2 regions of the Paenibacillus andongensis genome follow, and region 2 is predicted to be linked to the other one. Evidence: riboswitches for the same ligand, from Rfam matches in the RefSeq annotation. Region 2 holds a riboswitch; the other holds the start of a gene.

Region 1 (4,213 bases), 2.0 Mb from region 2:
AGAAAGAGCTTCACGTTACCATGCTGACTTGGTTATTGCCTGCGGCTCGTTATCGCAACCGGAAACAATTGCTCATGATCTTTATGCTGCATTAAGGCAATTTGATCAAAAAGGCATTCAATATATTACTGCAGAGGGTTGTCCAGAAACGGGGATTGGCCTTGCGATTATGAATCGACTTCGTAAAGCAGCCGGTCATCGGCTTGTACGTGTTTAGCTAGCATGATTCCCTGTTTGTCCGCATATCTTGAGAGAGAAACGTGGACAAGGGGGATAGCGCTATGCTCGCATCTGGGGTGGAATTTGGGCAGCTGGTAACAATTATTATTATGGCGATTGCTTTGGGCCTAGATGCTTTTTCCTTAGGGATTGGCATAGGGATGAAGGGTATTCGTTTGATTGATATTATGAAAATTAGCATGGTGATTGGACTATTTCACGTTCTCATGCCTTTGATGGGTATGTTTATGGGGCAATATGTTTCATTGCTGCTCGGAAATGTCGCTACAGCGGCTGGGGGATGTTTACTCATTCTGCTGGGTTCGCATATGGTATATAGTTCGATTCGTGGAGAACAAGCGACATCTTTTGATCATAGGTCCGTATGGGGCCTGACGATCTTCTCTCTTAGTGTCAGTATCGATTCATTCTCTGTTGGTGTATCCCTAGGTATGTTTGCTACAGATATTGTGCTGACGGTGCTGATATTTGGTCTGTTTGGGGGCTTGCTTTCCATCGCCGGTTTGTTAGTTGGCAGGCGGGTCAGCGGTTGGGTAGGTGAGTATGGCGAGGCGTTTGGCGGGCTTATTTTGCTCACGTTTGGGATCAAGTTTTTACTATGATACAATAGGGGTAAAGACAATTTTCGTCTTAGCTTATGCTTATGTTAAGGAGGAGGGAATCATGTTGCGAATTCTATTTGTCTGTACAGGAAATACGTGCCGCAGTCCATTAGCAGAAGGTTTGCTGCGTATCAGGGTGCACCAAGAAGGGCTTGCGGCGGAGGTTCGCTCAGCAGGGGTATCCGCGGTGACGGGCGGTCCAATCTCCCGAAATAGTGAATCGCTTTTACAGGAAGCGGGCTTCAAGGAGCCCATTCATTCTTTGGCGATCCAAGAGTCTGAAGTGAATTGGGCTGATCTCATTTTGACGATGACGATGGGTCATAAGCGTACTGTCATACAGCGGTTTCCGGGAGCGATTGAGAAAACTTTTACGCTCAAAGAGTACGTCGAGGATGATGCTCATATTTTACAAGCGATTGAGGAAAGGGAGCAGCTCGTTACGGAGCTTCAGCTCAAACAGGCTCTTTCCCAAGCAGTGTCTATAGAAGAAAGAAGCCGTATTTACAAGCTTGAACATGCAATTCCTGACTTTGATATTTCGGACCCGTTCGGAGGACCCATAGAGATTTACCGACAAACGGCTGAGGAGATCAGCAGGAGTTTAGATAAGTTGGTTCAGAAAATACGTGCACGAAATGAAGACTCCAAATAACTCAGGTTCTAGATATACGAATTGAGGATATATCTTTACACATGGGGTAGAATGCGATAAAATAAAGGTACCAATCAAGACTCAATGTAACTGGCGACGAGTGGGAGTAACCACAGTGGAGCATTGAGCTATACGGCCGGTCGCCTGGGCAAAAGAGCAACGCGCGTTTTCTAGCGTGTCCGCTCTTTTTTTCGTTTTCTGGTGAGCTTTGGGATATAATAGGATGGTCGAATTCGAACAAGCAAAGGAGCGTTCTATTCATGAAAATTGCTTTAGGTGCTGATCATGCAGGCTATCGTTTGAAAGATGTTATCATTCCTTTTATTGAGTCATTAGGTCACCAAGTCATCGATTATGGCTGCAGCTGTGCAGATTCGGTCGATTATCCCGACTACGCGCTTCAAGTTTGCGAGCAAGTAGTTTCAGGTGAAGCTGACAAAGGTATTCTGATTTGCGGAACGGGTATCGGGATGTCGATTGCCGCGAATAAGGTTCCGGGCATCCGCTGTGCACTTGTGCATGATCTTTTTTCAGCAAAAGCGACGCGTGAGCACAATGATACGAACGTGCTTGCCCTAGGTGAACGAGTTATTGGACCAGGTGTTGCAGAGGAAATCGTGAAAATCTGGCTCGAAACCGAGTTTTCCCAAGGTGTTCGTCACCAGAATCGCATTAACAAAGTGCAAAGTATCGAAGACCGTTTCACACTGCACCCATAGGAACGAGGGATCATGATGACAGATTCCATTCTTTCTAATGTTGCCGAGGCTTTGGAAACGAATCTTCGGGAATTGGTCAAAGTCGGCAATCTACGATCAGGTCAAATTCTGATTATCGGAACGAGTACGAGTGAAATTCTCGGGCATCGGATCGGTACATCGGGTACGCTGGATGCGGCTAAGCCGATTTTTGAAACGGCGCAGCGAATAAGCATCGAGTTCGGGCTGCACTTAGCCTTTCAATGCTGCGAGCATTTGAACCGTGCGATCGTAATTGAGGAAGAGCTGCTATCGCATTCACCTCAGCTTGAGCCTGTCTCTGTCATTCCGGTGCCAAGGGCCGGAGGCTCGATGGCCTCCTATGCGTACCGGCATTTCGCGAAGCCGGTCGTTGTAGAGACGATTCAGGCACATGCCGGAATCGATATTGGCAGCACGCTCATCGGGATGCATCTGCGCCCTGTTGCTGTGCCAGCAAGACCGCAAGTAACGTACATTGGCCATGCCTATGTAACGATGGCTTTTACTCGGCCTAAGCTGATTGGCGGTACAAGAGCTGTATACCTACTTGATGAAGCGGAACAACTCTATCAAACAGCCGCACCTGATGCGGATTGCTAGTCATTACCTCAATGAATAAAGACTTAACAAATAAGACTATCCTGTAGGAGGAATTTAATATGACAAACTTTTTGAGCAAACAAGATCCTAAAATTGTAGCAGCCATGAACCTTGAGCTTGCCCGTCAACGTGACAAAATTGAACTTATTGCATCCGAAAACATCGTAAGCCAAGCTGTTCTTGAAGCTATGGGTACGGTGCTAACGAACAAATATGCAGAAGGCTACCCAGGCAAAAGATACTATGGCGGCTGCGAGCACGTAGACATCGTAGAAGATATCGCTCGCGATCGTGCAAAAGAGCTTTTCGGTGCTGAGCACGCGAACGTTCAACCGCATTCCGGTGCACAAGCCAACATGGCTGTTTACCTGGCAGCTCTAAACCCTGGAGATACGGTTCTGGGTATGAACCTGGCACACGGTGGTCACTTAACGCACGGTAGCCCTGTGAATGCATCCGGTATTCTGTACAACTTCGTAGCTTACGGCGTAAGCGAAAAAGATTTCCGCATTGATTACGACGATGTTCGTAAAGCTGCATTCAAACACAAGCCTCGCATGCTCGTAGCTGGCGCAAGTGCTTACCCGCGCACGATCGATTTCGAAGCATTGGCTTCCATCGCTAATGATGTGGGCGCGTTGTTCTTCGTCGATATGGCTCATATCGCGGGTCTTGTTGCTGCTGGTTTGCATCCGAACCCAGTGCCGCACGCACATTTCGTAACGACTACAACGCACAAAACACTTCGCGGTCCTCGCGGCGGTATGATTCTTACGCGCAAATCTTGGGCAGCAGCGATCGATAAAGCGGTTTTCCCTGGTACCCAAGGTGGTCCTTTGATGCATACGATTGCAGCAAAAGCTGTTTCCTTCGGTGAAGCTCTGCAACCAGATTTCAAAACATACGGACAAAACGTAATCAACAATGCGCAAGCATTGGCGACTGCTTTAACAGCTGAAGGTATTAACCTTGTTTCCGGTGGTACAGATAACCACTTGATGCTGATCGATTTGCGCAACTTGAACATTTCAGGTAAAGACGCTGAACATGTTCTAGACGAAATCGGTATTACAGCAAACAAAAACGCGATTCCTTTTGACCCAACAAGTCCGTTCATTACTAGTGGTATCCGTCTAGGTACACCGGCAGTAACATCCCGTGGAATGAATGAAGAAGCGATGAAAACAATCGCGAAAGTGATTGGACTTACCTTGAAAAACCCGAAAGACGAAGCTGTTCTTGAGAAAGCGCGCGGTTTAGTGAAAGACCTGACAGCTCAGTTTCCGCTCTACCCAGGGTTAACTTATTAATTCTTGTACCAAAATAGGTTCAGGCCGGCTCTCTGGAGTCGGTTTTTTTTTTACCCTTTTATCCGT
Region 2 (4,213 bases):
AGGCACCGTTAACGGAGCCTGAGGCAGCAGCATTAGCTCAATTTACAGAATGCCATGATTTTGAGCTTGTCGTAGCGCTGCATACCCAAGGTAGGGAGATTTATTGGAATTATCGCGACTATGAGCCGCCGGAATCTGAGGCACTTGCTGAGCGGCTTGCCATAGCGAGCAACTATGAGGCGGTTAAACTAACGGATAGTGACGCGGGTTACAAAGACTGGTTCATCCAACAATTTCGTAGACCCGGTTTTACTGTTGAAGTAGGATTTGGGGTAAATCCCCTGCCTGTGGAATCCTTCGCATCCCTCTATGAGGAATTGGTTCCGATCCTATTAACAGCAATGGAATTTTAAAATTTGCCATAGACAAGTACAACGAACTTGAACATGCTTCCCAAGAACCGTTCCGCCCAGACTTCATATACTGAAGGAAGGAAACTGTTGGGAGGCGTGGATATGGCACCACCTAAAGGGAAAGGCAAGGCATCCAAGAAGAAAGAACTTTCATCCAGAGTACAATACACGATGAGGCTTGTGGAGTCGTCCACATGTGCGGTTTGTAAGACACCGTGCACAAGAGGACTTCGGTATTTGGCCATGATGTCGGAGCCAGGAGCCGTCGGTAAAGGCGTTCCGTGTATTTTGACAAGAAGAAAAGTCAACTAATGCAAAAGTCCACGCCCTGTTATCTAAGGCGTGGACTTTCTTCATTGCGGGATATGTTCGCTTGGAATGGAACACTTATTTTCTATAAACCGAATTTGATTCTCAAGTCGATTCCGATGCTCTTCTTGTTCTTTGTCGGAAGAGGCTGCTTGCCCTTGGAATTGTTCAAGTTCTTGTTTTAAACTATGCAGGTCAGAGCCCGCATTCGCACAGTCATAATTGCTTTCTAACTGATCGAGCATATATCGGCCTCCTGAAGTGGAATATCGTTATTTCTTGCCTTTCTTGTTGCTTTTTTGATCTGTTGTACGTGTCGTAGTATTTTGTCTGGCGTGCCCTTGCTGCTTATGATCTTCTGACATTTGGTTGTTCACTCCTTAAAATGTAGGATTTTGGGCGGTGCGAGATTATTATAAGCATTCGGCTGAATTTGATACGATAAAAATGAGATACCCGAAATAATTCTTTTTGAACATAGAAAAAAGCCCCGCGAGCGATTAGAAATCGTTCGTCAGGGCTATGTGCGATGAAAGAGTATGGATTAATGGTTAGGTGGTAGCAATTTATCTTCTAAGGATTGTTTTACCTTCTTGATTGCATCTGTCTCTAATTTGTGGTTTTGGTTAAATTTAGTGCCTGTCAATGCAAGCGCTTCCTTAACAGTCATTTCTACACGAATTAATTCTTCACCTTGCGGGATTTGAACGGAATTGTTGGGCATTTGTATCACTCCTATGTCAACTTTTTGAAGTGGAAACCTTGATTTGACGCACTTTTAATATAACACACCATGTTAGGTTAAGCAAGGGTTATTAAGACCTATTTTAGAAAAAAGAATGTCGGAACCTTAGGTTAACATTTTGCTTTTTTCGGCAGCAATGACAGTGTGTTTGAGCAGCATCGCAATGGTCACCGGGCCAATTCCGGCTGGTACAGGTGTAATAGCGCTAGCTTTAATGTGACAAGCCTTATAATCAACATCGCCAACATTCCCAGCATTGTACCCGGCATCCATTACGATTGCGCCTTCCTTAATCCATGCTCCTTGAATAAATGCAGGTTTACCAACTGCTGCAACGACAATATCAGCCAATCCGATGATGAGGGGGAGATTCTTCGTTTTCGAATGGCAAATGGTGACGGTTGCGTTTCGATTCAGCAGCATAAGCGATACGGGTTTACCTAGAATAGGACTCCGGCCAACGATTACCGCGTGCTTGCCTTCAATTGGAATCTGATAATAATCGAGAATGGATAGAATGGCGGCTGGCGTACAGGATGGAAAGCTGGCCATTCCAAAAGCATTTTGAGCAAAGCCCTGCATGGTTACACCATCCACATCTTTTTCGATCTGAATGGCTTCAAACGCGGCTCTTTCATCAATATGATGTGGAACCGGATGCTGCAATAAAATACCATGGACCTGAGGATCCGCGTTTAATTGTTGGATTACAGCAATTAGCTCCTCTGTTGTAGTTGCTTTATTGAGGTGGATTCGTCTGGAATCAATGCCTAGCCGCTTGCATGCGCTGCTTTTCATACGTACATAGGTTTCGGAAGAAGGGTCATCGCCAACAAGTATCGTAGCTAAACATGGTAAGATTCCTTTTGCAGTCAGGTGCTTGATTCTTTCGACTAATGTTTCTTTCATGCTTTTCGCGACGCGTGTACCATCCAAAATTAATGTTTCAGCATTCATTTTACCCTCAACCCTTCATTTGTTTGTAAAAACACAAAGAGGTAAGGGGGATGAATCCCCCTTACCTCTGCCCAGGCGTACGGCTGTAACATCAATGTGCTTCCTCATGGGTATCCATGCTTCGCCAGTCACACATCAACTTTTAATTGATCTAATCATAATGGCAGGTTATGGAATATGCAACTCTTAAAATGTTTACGGGTGTTTTTGTTTGTCTTGAATAACCATCAACCATAACAACGGATTTCTACAATCTCTGCCCGTTCCGTCCCGTTCGCGGCTTCAACTACCACCCGAAGTCGATCAGTCGTCACAGCTTTCGGCAACAGATGAACATGATTGCGCGTATGATTATCGAGCCCTTCAGCCACTGTGGTCCAGTCACCGCTGATGAAGGCTTGAAGTTTATAGTCTTTGACCAGTTCAGGAATGATCTCGAATTCCGTCCGATGATGATGCAAATTAATTAAATCTTCGTTCACATCATCATTGAAAGTGAGATGTACGCTGCGAATCCGCACTGTCTCTGGCCAACTGACTTCAAGCCATTCAGACTGAGAGACCTCAAGGCCAGCCGACGACCATAGGTGAGGGCCTCCGTAAGGACGCTTATACCCATCGGCAGCTTTATCGGCTGCGAATGCGGAAGTGGGCGAGAGCAGACGGAAGCAGATTGGCTTCCGAATGAAGGCATGCGCGCTCCAATCAATGACCGGCTGATGATGATGCATATCACCGAAATCTACGGCATTTGCTGATGCAGCATCATGCTTGAAGGAAAGCACGCCCGTTTGTGGTTTGGCGGATAGATGGACGGAAAGCGCAGGGTTGCTTCTGAGAATGACAAAAGCGTTCTGAGCGGCTTCAGGATGCCAAGAAAGTGCAGCATTTACCCATTGCTGAGTACCCTTAGCGACTGCTATTTGAATGGACGTCACCTGTGTATGGGGGACGTAGTTCTGCGGCTTCCCAGTGCTCCAGAGCTCGACTGTAAGCTCCGTAGCTTCCGAAGCATCCAGCAGCAGCTCAATGCCGTCAATGAACGGATCTGCCGGCACGAGAAGCGCCACATGCGCGCTGAGCGGCAGCACCGACGCAGATTGCTCAAGCGCAAGTCGCGTCAAGGTGCTGGACGCTGTCATTTCAGCGCGGAGCACGAGGTCTGCTGCATCCGCGTTCTTCAGACCGAGGACGGCTGCATCCTGTCGAAGCAGCGTCTGCTGAAGCTCGCTCAAGTGGCTGCTGTGCAGCTCACGGGGGGAGATGCCCTTTGCCGCGCAGAGCGCTGCTCCTGTGCCCGCGGCTTCGCCTATGACGGCACATGTCGCCATGACGCGCGTCGTGCCAAAGGCCACGTGGGACGCGCTGATGTTGCGTCCCGCCATCAGCATATTCGTCACGTTGACGGAGTAGAGAGAACGGAACGGGATATGGTAACTGCCGTCCATATGCATATGTTTAGATCCTTTGGCTGTGGCATACATCCCCTGCGGTGGATGTAAATCGATGGACCAGCCGCCGAACGCGACACGGTCTTCAAACAGCTCCTGTGCGATGATATCGTTCTGATTCAGTACGTAGTCTCCAACAAAACGACGATATTCCCTTTTCCCCGGAATGGAGCCGATCCATTCGAGCGTCAGGTTTTCACTCTCGAATTTACCGGAATTTTTGATATAATCCCAAATGCCGTAGATGACGGAGGACAGCTCATCGCGGATTCGCTCATTTTCATGAACAACATCATGCTCACCGCCCCATTCAATCCACCAATAAGCGCATCCATTATCGCCGCTGCGAATGACTCGCTTCATGGGAATGGAGGTTTGTGTGATGTCTTTCGCGAAGC

What was found. Region 2 has a riboswitch for ZMP and ZTP ahead of NYR53_RS25585 (bifunctional 5,10-methylenetetrahydrofolate dehydrogenase/5,10-methenyltetrahydrofolate cyclohydrolase). Riboswitches for the same ligand answer to the same signal wherever they lie in the genome.
Region 1: it holds a riboswitch for ZMP and ZTP, as region 2 does, so the genes downstream of both, rpiB (ribose 5-phosphate isomerase B) here and NYR53_RS25585 (bifunctional 5,10-methylenetetrahydrofolate dehydrogenase/5,10-methenyltetrahydrofolate cyclohydrolase) in region 2, are expected to answer to the same signal.

Annotation. Positions count from the first base shown of each region.
Region 1 is NZ_CP104467.1:36,481-40,693, forward strand. It holds gene NYR53_RS00175 (L-threonylcarbamoyladenylate synthase) at 1-217, shown strand, start outside; gene NYR53_RS00180 (manganese efflux pump MntP) at 282-842, shown strand; gene NYR53_RS00185 (low molecular weight protein arginine phosphatase) at 904-1,497, shown strand; ZMP/ZTP riboswitch at 1,574-1,654, shown strand; gene rpiB (ribose 5-phosphate isomerase B) at 1,758-2,216, shown strand; gene NYR53_RS00195 (TIGR01440 family protein) at 2,232-2,837, shown strand; gene glyA (serine hydroxymethyltransferase) at 2,897-4,147, shown strand.
Region 2 is NZ_CP104467.1:5,703,960-5,708,172, reverse strand. It holds gene NYR53_RS25605 (M14 family metallopeptidase) at 1-353, shown strand, start outside; gene NYR53_RS25600 (hypothetical protein) at 456-665, shown strand; gene NYR53_RS25595 (hypothetical protein) at 707-907, opposite strand; gene NYR53_RS25590 (hypothetical protein) at 1,207-1,386, opposite strand; gene NYR53_RS25585 (bifunctional 5,10-methylenetetrahydrofolate dehydrogenase/5,10-methenyltetrahydrofolate cyclohydrolase) at 1,513-2,364, opposite strand; ZMP/ZTP riboswitch at 2,427-2,506, opposite strand; gene NYR53_RS25580 (FAD-dependent oxidoreductase) at 2,592-4,213, opposite strand, start outside.